3 regions of the Neobacillus sp. genome follow, and region 3 is predicted to be linked to each of the others. Evidence: predicted binding sites of a transcription regulator. Region 3 holds the regulator's gene; each other region holds the start of a gene.
The links. Region 3 encodes Rex, which represses fermentation and respiration genes when NADH is low (regulators of the CRP and FNR family bind a similar motif). Its sites were predicted from a motif close to TTGTGAAATATTTCACAA; they were not measured.
Positions count from the first base shown of each region.

Region 1: RTR43_RS14105 (hemerythrin domain-containing protein) is a predicted target of Rex. The motif match lies at 1,974-1,991, and genes of this name have one in related genera.
Region 2: RTR43_RS06995 (cytochrome ubiquinol oxidase subunit I) is a predicted target of Rex. The motif match lies at 2,465-2,482, and genes of this name have one in related genera.

Region 1 is NZ_DALZYO010000021.1:42,100-46,386, reverse strand. It holds gene RTR43_RS14120 (FAD-dependent oxidoreductase) at 1-1,059, shown strand, start outside; gene RTR43_RS14115 (ferredoxin family protein) at 1,059-1,343, shown strand; gene RTR43_RS14110 (hypothetical protein) at 1,481-1,828, opposite strand; gene RTR43_RS14105 (hemerythrin domain-containing protein) at 2,053-2,577, shown strand; gene RTR43_RS14100 (MFS transporter) at 2,671-3,906, opposite strand; gene RTR43_RS14095 (MarR family winged helix-turn-helix transcriptional regulator) at 4,204-4,287, shown strand, end outside.
Region 2 is NZ_DALZYO010000009.1:60,412-64,698, reverse strand. It holds gene RTR43_RS07010 (ABC transporter permease) at 1-226, opposite strand, end outside; gene RTR43_RS07005 (thiamine-binding protein) at 226-516, opposite strand; gene RTR43_RS07000 (ABC transporter substrate-binding protein) at 528-1,523, opposite strand; TPP riboswitch at 1,864-1,973, opposite strand; gene RTR43_RS06995 (cytochrome ubiquinol oxidase subunit I) at 2,529-3,935, shown strand; gene cydB (cytochrome d ubiquinol oxidase subunit II) at 3,937-4,287, shown strand, end outside.
Region 3 is NZ_DALZYO010000030.1:4,754-9,040, reverse strand. It holds gene RTR43_RS17380 (cytoplasmic protein) at 1-382, opposite strand, end outside; gene RTR43_RS17375 (polymer-forming cytoskeletal protein) at 399-1,121, opposite strand; gene RTR43_RS17370 (YhbD family protein) at 1,134-1,757, opposite strand; gene RTR43_RS17365 (redox-sensing transcriptional repressor Rex) at 2,087-2,743, opposite strand; gene moaC (cyclic pyranopterin monophosphate synthase MoaC) at 2,779-3,276, opposite strand; gene RTR43_RS17355 (ABC-F family ATP-binding cassette domain-containing protein) at 3,455-4,287, shown strand, end outside.

The DNA of each region.
Region 1 (4,287 bases), on a different contig from region 3:
GATAAAGAATCAGTCGTTCAATTTGGCTACAAAGGTCTTGAATGGGCAGTAGAACCATATAATAATTTCACGGTGCTCCGGGCACAGTTTGACCAATGGTTTGCGGGGAAAGCAGTTGAAGCAGGAGCCCTCTTGATCAATGAAACTGTTGTCACAGAATGTATTGTTGAAAACGGTAAGGTTATTGGTGTTCGCACCGATCGCCCGGATGGAGAAGTTTATGCAGATGTCGTGGTTCTAGCTGACGGTGTTAACTCACTCCTTTCCAAGCAATTAGGCTTCCATAAAGAGTTTCGCCCAGATGAAGTAGCCTTAACGGTTATGGAAGTTATTAATCTACCAAAGGAAAAAATTAATGACCGCTTTAATGTGGAAGATAACCAAGGTTGCACGATTGAGATTTTTGGTGATTCAACCAAAGGTAACCTCGGTACAGCTTTCCTTTATACAAATAAAGATAGCTTGAACATTGGAGTAGGAACAACCCTTTCCAGTATGATTAAAGCGAAATTGAAGCCATATGAGCTACTAGATTACTTGAAAAATCATCCAATGGTTAAACCGTTGATTGCTGGAGGAGAATCGGCTGAGTATCTTGCTCACCTTATTCCAGAAGGGGGTTACCGTTCGGTTCCGAAGGTGGCAGGTAATGGTGTTATTGTTATCGGTGATGCCGCCCAGCTTGTAAATGCCATTCATCGTGAAGGTTCGAACATGGCAATGTATTCTGGGAAATTAGCTGCGGAGGCCGTTGTCCAAGCAAAAACTCGTGAAGATTTCAGTGAGTCTAGTTTAAATAGTTACCGTGAAGCCCTTTATGGCAGCTTTATCATGAAAGATTTAGAGAAATATAAAGATGCCGCTCATACGTTTGAGAAGTATCCACAATACTTTAATGACTATGTACCGATGATGAATAAAGCGATGAGCAAATTCTTCACAGTAGATGGCACGCCAAAACGTGAAAAACAAAAACAAATTATGAAGAGTGTAACAGGAGAAAAAGGAACCCTTCGAGTATTGCAAGATATATATCGTGCTTGGAAGGCGGTGAAATAATGTCAACGAAGAATATCGAAGAAAAACAATATCTTCTCCGTTTTAAGTGTGACACGAAGTCCCATTTAACCGTGCTCGATCATGATGTTTGTATGACTCAATGCCCCGATAAAGTTTGTACAGTATTTTGCCCGGCTGAAGTGTATAAGTGGGAAGGAACAAGGATGCAGGTAGGATATGAAGGCTGTCACGAATGTGGAAGCTGTCGCATTGGCTGTCCATACCAAAACATTAAATGGGAATATCCAAAAGGCGGACATGGGATTGTGTTCCGGTTAGCTTAACTGAAAAATAGAAAGAGTGCTGTTTGCGATTTGCAGGCAGTACTTTTTTTTACAAATGGGATAATATCACTATATGTAGGTTTTTTCACAAATGAGGGTAAAAAGAAGGTAAAGCAAAAGGTAGTTATTTTAGGGGCTTAGCTTATTTTCTCTAGTAGAGCAATAGGAGAAAGTTCATCTTTATTGCCGGATGCAACGAATGAAGAAGCCAGTGCGATTGCTTCATCCATTGACATCATACCTGGTGAACAATAAAAAGGTTTTTTATAATTGAAATCGGCTTCACCATCAGCTGGATAAATGCTCACTTTCCAGTGATAATAAATCTTCTTCTCCGGGAGTTGTACCCCTTCTACGGCAATGAGCCAATGTGTTGAAGGTGATCCAGGGTAGTATGTCTCGGATTCTTTTAGTAATGTAAGGTCCTTTAAACCAATTGGTATTAGTGCCTTTTGATAAAAGTCATGATAATTTGGGGTTTTCATGATTTAGCCCTCCTTTATATGGTTTATCTACATTATATGAAATTTTTATTTCTTTTTGAGTGATAAATGTTAAAATTTTTCAAAAAAATAAAGCGTTTTCATGAAATTGTCAAAAAAAGCTTAGCTCTAAGCAATTTTTGAATAAATGTGACCTATGTCACTACGTTAATTGTTGGTTACTTTTATACTTGAGGCTCAAAAGATAATGATAGAGGTGAATGAGCATGAGTGGTTGCATGAGTGGATTTGGAGGTCTGCCTCAAGCTGAATTAAGTGAAGGACTTAAACAATTAAAAAGTGAACATCCTCCATTATTAGAACAATTAGAAGGATTGTACGGCCTGACGGAAAAAATCGATCAAGTAATGGATGTAGAAATTAATTTTAATGAATTAATTTTGAAAGTAAAAGAATTTAAGAAAGCACTTGACCCGCATTCTGAAAGAGAAGAGGGTGTCTTGTTCCCAATGATGGGGGCTTATATCGGAACAACTTCAGGACCGATTGCGGTTATGGAATATGAGCATGACCAAGCAAAATCAAATATCGGAGCCTTTCTAGCTAAGGTAGAAGGTAGTCAAGCATCAACGGATGAAAAGAAAAAATTGGCAGAATTAATCAAAAACGCGTACCTCATACTAACAGAACATTTTTCCAAAGAGGAAAACGTGTTATTCCCAATGGCTGAAAGAATGCTTACAGATGAGGAAAAGGCAGAATTATACCGTAAAATTCAAGAAATCAAATAAAAAGGATGGGCGCAGCCCATCCTTTATTATTATATAAGAATTTAAAACATTGGACTTCGAGAAATGTCCAGCTCCAGGCGCCTTGCGCTTTTCTTATTTTTGATTCCATTCCCAAACCTTTTGATCCGTTGGAAGCAGGAACGCGAGTAATCCTAGCAATGGCAATACTCCAAGCCATGTGATCATCGACTGCAGACCAATCCAGTCCGCAATGTATCCCAGACCTACTGAACCAATGGCCCCCATTCCAAACGCAAGACCAACAGTCAAACCAGACATCGTCCCAATTTTTCCTGGGACTAATTCTTGTGCATACACCACGGTAACCGAAAAACTAGTCATTAAAATAAATCCTGTAAGAATTAGGAAGATAAATGCCATGGTCGGCGGAACATACGGAATAAGAATCGAAAAAGGAACGGACGCTAACATCGAAAAGGAAATGATGTTTTTCTTTCCAAATCTGTCAGACAATGGACCTCCAAAGAATGTACCGATTGCGCCAGATAGTAAAAATGCGAACAAAAAGACCTGAGATTCTTTAATGGTAAGTGCATATTCTTTTATGACATAAAAGGTGTAAAAATTGGTAATCCCCGATGTGTACCAAGTTCTTGCAAAGATTAATAATAATATCAATGCTAATGAATTTTTTACCTCTTTAGATAAACCTTTCTTCTTACCTAAGCTCGTTCTCTTCATACTTGCAGGATTTGGAGTAGTTTTCAATCTCTCATTATACCAATTTGCGATATAAATTAATAAAATAACTGCAAGTGCGGCCACTATTGTAAACCAGGATGCTCCAATTTGTCCGAGTGGAACTAATATCAAAGCGGTAATCACTGGGGCTAAGGCCTGGCCAGTATTCCCTCCAACTTGATAAATGGACTGTGCAAGTCCTCTTCGACTGCCAGCAGCCATATAAGCCACTCTAGAGCCTTCAGGATGAAATACAGCGGAACCGAGGCCGATGAAAAGAACAGACAAAACAATCGTTCCAAAACTAGAAGCAAAACCTAAACCAAGAATGCCGACTAAAGTAAAAGAGAGACCAATTGGCAGTGCATAAGGCATTGGCTTTTTGTCAGTTAAGAATCCGACCATTGGCTGCATGACGGAGGAGACCATATTTAACGAGAAAGCAATTACCCCCAGCTGGGTAAAGCTTAAACCCATTGACCTTTCTAATATAGGAAACATTGCCGGTATAACAGCCTGTATGGCATCATTCAATAAATGACACAGTCCAATAATAAAAAGAATTTTATAGATAGGTGATTCGGAGGCCTTTGGTGCCCTCACAGGTAAAACGGCTTGTTGACTCATTGTATCCCTTCTTTATAAGAATAACTTACTATTTTTCTATCCTATCTTACTACTTAATTACCGAAATAAGAAATATATATTTCTTATTTCGAAATATTTCAATTATAATAAATTTAAGTAATTGGGTAATAGGAAGAAACATGGAAAGGTCGAATTTTAACAAAATATTCCCACTTTATCAAGATAAATTGACATTGATTCATTATTTTTTTATAATAATTTTGAAATCGAGATAATTTTGCCAGATGAAAATGTGAAAACGAGGCAATTATTTTAACCTAAGAGGATGAGTTTTTTATGGAGCAAGATTCAATAACTAAATCATTAAAGCTTTTTATTGTCCTTTCAAGAGCTTATAAAGCAATTAATGAACACGTAAAT
Region 2 (4,287 bases), on a different contig from region 3:
GACCGATTAGTAAACCTAATGCAAATCCAAGTAAGGATAGATTGATGGTTGATAATAAATGGGGGTAAAAGTTAGACCAACCATCGAAACCCTCATAAAATATTTTTGTCGGTGTGGGTAAAAGCCAATCCGGAACTCCAGATTTAATCGCAACCGTTTCCCAGACAATGAATAAAAGGAGGAGAACCAATAACGGTCTCCACCCTTTCGCTATGATTTTCATCATTATCTATATTTCTCCGTAAGCTGATCCATGGAGATGCCTGATGGCTGGTACAATACTTTTATTTGGGAGATAACGTTACTGCTTCCCAGCTCAATCATGCGATCGTTCATTTTCGTGATCACCTGCAGTAATTGCTGTAAATCGCCTTCCATTGTTGTTTCAAGAGGATGTACCTCAAATTTTACCCCTGACTCTTGAATTACTCGGATTGCTTCATCTACATATGGAATAACACTTTCGCCATTTTTTGTTTTTGGTATGATTTGAATACTGATCAGTGAATTTGTCATTTCATCACCCCTTATTGTGGTAAAAATTGATTTGTAAATGCTTTTTTAGCATCAAGCTTTTTCTCAAGAAGTCCATTGTCAAACATCCATGAAGCATAATTTTCCCATACTTTTTGTTTTTGCTCGCCCCATCTTGGTGCATCATCTTGATATTTAGAGGCTAGCCATTCTTGACTTTTTTTAACAAGCTTTGGATCCAAGTCAGGCACTGCTTTAATTAAAATGTCGGCAGCATCGGATGGATGTTTAATAGCAAATTCATACCCTTTGGAAACAGCTTTTACAAAAGCTTTAACTGTATCAGGGTTTTCTTTCATCATGTTTTCATTCGTTGCGAGAACTGGCGTGTAATAATCGAGTTTATCAGAGTAGTCGGTTAGGTATACCATATTGAGCTTTTCTCCACGCAGCTCTGCCTCTACACCGGTCCAGCCATAATAAATCCATGCGAAATCGATGTTTCGTTTCACCGCTGTAAAGAAATCAGTATCACCCATATTTACAATCGAAACTTTGTTCACATCGGCATTTTCTTTTTTCATTAAGGAAGAAAGAACAGATTTTTCAACAGGTGAGCCCCAGCCACCGTATGTTTTACCTGCAAAATCCTTTGGTGTAACAATGTTCTTCGCAGCTGGTGAGGCAAAACCTGAAGTATTATGTTGAATGATGGCTGCTATAGAAACGAGAGGAACGCCTTGTATACGTGCCTGTGTGATCGATTCTTGATAGCTTACCCCAAACTCTGATTTACCTGAAGCCACAAGCTGATCTGCTCCAGCATCACCTGGCATAATGATGTTCACATCTAATCCTTCGTCTTTAAAATAACCTTTTTCTTTTGCCACATATAAACCGGTATGATTCGTGTTTGGTGTCCAATCTAGAACGACAGATACCTTTTTCAGAGAGTGTGTGTTTTTCTTATTCGTTTCTGATGCTGATTTCGGATTGCTACAACCTGCAATCATTAATAATGAACATAAAACGATTAACCACTTTTTCATTCCTACTCCTCCTATGTAGATAATTAGAAAAGCGCAAGCGCCCTGGTCAGCGGCGTATGACCTGGAGCTCTCCAACTGAGATAAAGGAAACACGAAGAGCCGAAGGCGATTCGATGTTGACTTATCGTAGGGCGGAGAGCGAAGGTCACTAGCCGCTAGGGCGCTGGAGCTAGACAATAGAAAAGCGCAAGCGCCCTGGTCAGCGGCGTATGACCTCCTCGAAAAAGCTAACGCTTTTTCTTCGTGCGCTGCTTATGCTGCCGAAGCTTTCCTTGTGGAGCTAGACAATTAAAAAGCGCCCTAGGGGAGAACCCAGGGCGCATATAAGCAAACAATTTTATTTGTTCAAGAATATGTTCCCTCCGCTGGTATCAACCAGATCAGGTTTTAAGAGTCAACATCTTAAGGATGTAATCTCAACCGGCAACACCGGTTCCCCTACAATTCTAACTATTAAATTATATTCCAAACACATTATAACAGAATTCTTTATTTTGACTAGTGCAAAATATGGAAATTTGGTAGAAAGGGGAGAAAGTTTCAACTATTCTAGATTTGATAATCAGTATAATAAAGGGAGTCTATTTCCATGGGTCATTTTAGTTCTAACGTGTTCAGGTTTTTATTTCAGCATTTTTGAAAATATTAGCAGTGACTTTTACCATTGATATCTTTGTTGTTTCTTTAAAAGTTGCATAAAAACAAGATGGAATTGCCATAAAACCTTTCATAATAGGGCTTTATTTGGCACATACTCTCTACGGTTCAGAAAAGTGTCATAAGTTCGTCAAAAAACCGACGAATTAATTCATAAATGTTTGATATTATACTTATGTAAATATTAATTTTAAAACGATAATAATTTTAATTTAATATTTATTTTAATAATCTGGCTTTTTTAGCAATCTTTTAATTAGAATTCGCAATAACTACTCTCATCTTTGTGAAGTAATGAACATAATTTAAACAGAAAAATCATGAAAAATGCTTAGGGAGGAAATGAGTATGGATCAAGTCTTTTTAGCGAGACTTCAGTTTGGTGTGACCACAGTTTACCACTTTTTCTTTGTTCCACTTACAATCGGTCTGGTGTTTATGGTCGCTTTAATGGAGACTTTGTATGTTACGAAGAAAAATGAGACCTACAAGAAAATGGCAAAATTTTGGGGTCACTTGTTTTTGATTAACTTTGCCGTCGGGGTTGTAACAGGTATTATTCAAGAATTCCAATTTGGTATGAACTGGTCTGATTATTCGAGATTTGTAGGAGACGTTTTTGGTGCCCCACTTGCAATTGAAGCACTGCTAGCTTTCTTTATGGAGTCAACCTTTATCGGATTGTGGATTTTCGGCTGGGATCGTCTCTCTAAAAAAATGCATTTAGCATGTATTTGGCTTGTATCGATCGGAACCATTCTTTCAGGATTTTGGATCTTAACGGCCAATTCCTTTATGCAGGTTCCTGTCGGCTATGCAATCAAAAATGGACGGGCAGAGATGAATGACTTTTTTGCACTTATCACAAATGGCCAACTGTGGGTTGAATTTCCTCATGTTTTGGCAGGCGCCTTATGTACAGGAGCTTTCTTTACAGCAGGAATTAGCGCCTATAATTTGTTAAAGAAACGCAATATGGAGTTCTATAAAAAATCAATGAATATTGCTTTAATCATTGGATTGATTGGTAGCATTGGTACTGCATTAACCGGCCACAGCCAAGCTCAATATCTAGTAAAAACACAACCAATGAAAATGGCGGCTGCAGAGGGCATCTGGCAAGATACAGCAGACCCGGCACCTTGGTCAGCTCTTGCGATCATTGACTCAGCTAAAAAGGAAAACAAGTTTGAACTTAACATTCCTTACGCCCTTAGCTTTCTATCTTATTCCAAATTTGAGGGCAGCTTAAAAGGAATGGAGACACTTCAAAAAGAGTATGCAGCGAAATATGATGACAAAGTAGGTAAAGGGACAAATTACATTCCTCCGGTAAAAACAACTTATTGGAGCTTCCGGTTAATGATTGGTTTCGGTGTAGGAATGATCTTATTATCTATGATTGGATTATACCTATGGAAGAAAGGAAGACTTGAAAACAGCAAGTTGTTTTTGAAGTTTTTACTTCCGGCGATTTCCTTTCCGTTCCTGGCCAATACGTTTGGTTGGATCATGACGGAAGTAGGCCGCCAGCCTTGGAGTGTTTTTGGCTTGATGACCACTGCCAATGCGGTCTCACCAAATGTTTCCGGGGGCAGCGTTTTATTTTCAATCATCCTGTATGTGTTAATTTTTACAGTTCTAGCTATTGTCATGGTTTATTTAATGATTCGAGAAATCAAAAAGGGTCCTGCAGACCAGCTAGGAATTACCCCAAATAAAACAATTGATCCGTTTGATAAGGTAGGTGCTTAGGATGGAATTAAGTGAATTATGGTTTGTCTTAATCGCCGTTTTATTTATTGGTTTCTTCTTTCTTGAAGGTTTTGATTTTGGTGTCGGTATGTCAACAAGGTTTTTGGCTCGCACTCAGACTGAGCGATCGATCATGATCAATGCCATTGGGCCTGTTTGGGATGCGAATGAAGTTTGGCTCTTAACTGCCGGTGGTGCGATTTTTGCTGCTTTCCCAAATTGGTATGCAACTATGTTCAGCGGATACTATCTTCCATTATTAGTTGTATTACTTGCTTTAATTGCCCGCGGTGTTTCCTTTGAATTCCGCAGCAAGGTTCCCAGCAGTCGCTGGACAAATGTCTGGGATTGG
Region 3 (4,287 bases):
TTGAATCGAACGTTTCATATTCAACATCACCATTGACCACGATGCTCCCTTTAATGGTTGCTTCATCTCCACTGAGCTTTTCACCCACTTCCAGCAACCCGAGAATCTTCACTTTTTTCAAATGGGATTTACCATCGACCTTCATGGTCCCCATGACAAGCGTTTCCTTCACTTCGATATTCCCTTGGAATTCTACCTCACCAATTATTTTTACTGAACCTGCTGTAACATTCTCGACTGCTTCGCTCGTGCCATAGACATTAAAAATTGAACATTCCACATCATTAACGATCGTACCTTCTCCTCTGATGCTGATTTTATCGTAACGGCCACCGGGGTAACTTCCCGATCCATTAATAATAAGATTTTCGCTTTTTCCCATTTTCTTCTCCCTCCCATTAAGCCTTTCTGCTTTCACCTACAATGGCATTTTTATCCTGTGAAAATTCTTCTGTGTATTCAACTACGCCAATATGACAATTAGGACCAATCCTAACCTGGTTACCACGGACAACTTTTGCTATCGTACTTTCAAGTTCAATTCTGTCTCCTTCAATTAAATCCGTTTCTAATTGTGTTTTAAAAAAAGGCTTGAAGAGAGTGCCCATGAAGGATCCTTTATGTTGTTTTACGATGATCGTTTGCCCGCCGATTTCTTGTGCTTTACATTCTCCATAGATCTCAATATCTACTTGATCCGCGTTTAAAAGTCCTCCAATTGTAAACCGGTATTGTGCTTTAAACGTTTCAGCCTCACAATCTTCTCCAATCGTCAGAATGCCTCTAAGTTTAATTTCCTCAGCTTTTACTTTTCCGCCAACAGAGGCTTTACCTGAAACCTGTAATTGTTTAGCATACAGATTTTGCCCAATTTTTGCTGTTCCGTCCACCGTAAACTTCTGACTTTCGATTGTTCCTTTAAAACTGGCATTCCCGCTTACCTTAGCTGTATTTGCTGTAACATTGCCATTGACCGTACCTGAACCATTGCATTCAAACTCACTACACTCCAAATCACTGTTAACTTTTCCTCGTCCATTTAAGGTAACAAGATGGAACTGCCCACCGTTTGATGCCCCAATACCATTAATGACCAAATCTCCTCTATTTTTTGTTTCCATCACGATTCTCCTTTACAATAATTTCGATTTAATTTCTTCCATACAGGTCATCAGTGCGAGAGTCGTGACAACTTTCGTTCCTCGCTCAAAATGAGCAGCTTCGGCATTCAATAATAAAAGACACGATGAAACTCCTAGTTTTCGCGTAAATACCAATTCACAGCTTTTTTGCTTGATATGCTGGGCATTGTCCTTTAATACCTGTAAGAGCATTTTCCCCTCATCTAAATTAATCTCACCTGACTGAAGCAGCTTTTCTAATATATATACTTCAAGGATTCTCGGAAAATTAAATATCTTCACGCCTTTATCGTTCTCTAGATAAAAATTCATTACTTCAATCGAAACAATGTTACGTTTTATTAAATCATCCTTTTCCAACTGCAAATCACTAATATTTGGAGAAAACATATCAGCTAGCTCATCCAATGACAAATTTTCCTTCATTGTTTGAATTTTATTGATTCTTTCTAAGATTTTTTCCTTTGGAAAGAAGGTTTCTTGGCCCGTAAATGTGGATTTCCGAATAAACCATTCTTCAGGAATGAGATCCTTCCGTTTCCAGCGATATAGCTGTCCATACGATATTCCAGCAATATCTAATAAATCCTTCTTAGAAATTAACTCCTCACTCATATTGAAAACCCCTTTCTATTTTCAATGTAACATAACACTGTTACGTTTGTAAAGCAGCAAAAAGACCTTCAAGCACAAAAGGCGCAAGCGCCCGTTTAGCGGCGTATGGACTGGAGCGCTCCAACTGAGATAAAGGAAACACGAAGAGCGATAGCGATTCGATGTTGACTTATCGTAGGGCGGAGAGCGAAGTACACTAGCCGCTGGGCGCTGGAGCTGGATTCAGAGAACTATTTCAATTTATCCACAATTAATTATTTTATAATTTCCTATACAACAAAAAAAGGGCTTTTCACGAGTAGATATTCGTGAAAAACCCTTTATACTAGCTATTCTTCTTCTACTTCCCCAGTCGGATAGTGCTTTAAAAAGTAAATCAGTGATTGCAGTTCTACTGCTAGGTCGATATGATGGACCCGAATGGCGGGAGGAACATTTAACCTTGCCGGAGTAAAATTTAATATCCCTTTCACATCCGCCTTCACAAGTCGATCTGTAATCATCTGCGCAACGGAAGCCGGAACCGTAAGAATCGCAACCGATATATTTTCATTGGCTAGAACATTCTCCAAATCGTCCAAATGATAGACCGGTACCTCACGAATCAGCGTTCCCATTTTAGTCGGATCCACATCAAAGGCGCACTCTATTTTCGTATTATTGTTTTTTAAAAAATTATAGTTTAAAAAGGCAGTTCCGAGATTACCGACCCCTATTAACGCAACCTTTGTTAATTCATCTTGGTCTAAGGTTTTCCGGAAAAAGGATAATAAGTAATTGACGTTATAGCCATAGCCCTTTTTCCCTAAAGCACCAAAATAGGAGAAATCCCTGCGAATGGTTGCTGAGTCCACTTTCACCGCCTCGCTCAATTCTGCAGAAGAGACCCTTTGTTTACCGGAAGAATGGAGGTTTTTTAAAAATCGATAGTAGAGGGGCAGCCGTTTTGCTGTCGCCTGTGGTATTTTCATCGTTTCATTACTCATAATCTCCCACACCCCTTGAATGATTTAGTTACATTTCATTTAACTTGTTCGGTTCTTTTATAATCGCCGTTTTTGCCGCCCGTTTTCTCGACTAAATAGGTCGGTCCAATGACCATGCCTTTATCCACCGCTTTACACATATCATACACGGTTAAGGCACAAGCTGACGCCGCTGTTAACGCTTCCATTTCCACACCCGTGTTACCTTTGGTTTTTACCGCTGCTGCAATATGTAAATGATAGTGATCTTCTTGATCTTCTTCCCATGAGAAGGAAATATTAACTCCTGTTAATGGAATCGGATGGCACATTGGAATCAGATCCCATGTTTTTTTTGCCGCCATAACTCCAGCAACCTGGGCCACAGCCAGGACATCGCCTTTTTTCATTTCATTATTGGTTATTTTTCCAAAAATTTCTTTACTAACAGTTATGCTTGAATGAGCAAGAGCGGTCCGAGCCGTTTCCGGTTTTTCGCTGACGTCGACCATCTTTGCTCTGCCTTCTTCATTAAAATGTGTAAAATTTGCCATAAATAAATCCTCCCAAAAAAATCATACACTATTTTTCAGTTATTGTGTGTGAAACTTTGAACTAATTCAAACATTTTTTTCAAAAAATAATATCTCACTCGACGCTATAGGTCTGCCCTTTATTGCCGACAATGCCGGAATAAGGTACACTATTCCTATGTAATAGAGGTGAATTAGAATGATTTTATTGCAGGTCAATCAACTACAAAAATATTATGGTGCTGACCTTATTTTATCGAATATAAAGCTAGAATTACAAACCCGGGACCGCGCGGCACTTGTTGGCCGCAATGGTGCAGGGAAATCGACATTGTTAAAAATCATTGCCGGACAATTGTCTCATGATGGCGGGGATATTATCAAGCCAAAAGAAGTGACCATCGGTTATTTAGCACAAAATACTGGTTTAGAATCAAATTTATCAATTTGGGAAGAAATGATAACCGTTTTCGAACCGCTTCAATTGATGGAAAAATCACTTCGCAGGCTTGAAAATCAAATGGCTGACCCAAGTGTGTTCGAAGACAACACAAGATACGAACGTGTTCTTAAAGAATATGACGAGCTCCAAGTGAAATTTAAGGAACAAGGTGGATATCAATACGAGGCCGATATTCGCTCCGTGCTGCATGGGCTAAATTTCCGCGAAAGTTCTTTGCTGATTTCAAGTTTAAGTGGTGGGCAGAAAACCCGTCTTGCCTTAGGGAAATTGCTATTAACGAAACCTGATATCTTAATTTTGGACGAGCCTACCAACCATCTTGACATCGAAACCCTTTCCTGGCTTGAGCAATATTTACAGAGCTATGATGGCGCGATTTTAATTGTCTCCCATGACCGCTATTTTTTAGATAAGGTTGTCACCCAAGTTTACGAAGTAGCCCGCAAAAAAATTCAAAGGTTTCCGGGTAACTATAGTTCTTACCTTGACCAAAAAGCGGCCAATTATGAGCGTGATATGAAGCTTTTCGAAAAACAACAGCAAGAGGTAGCCAATCTCCAGGACTTTAT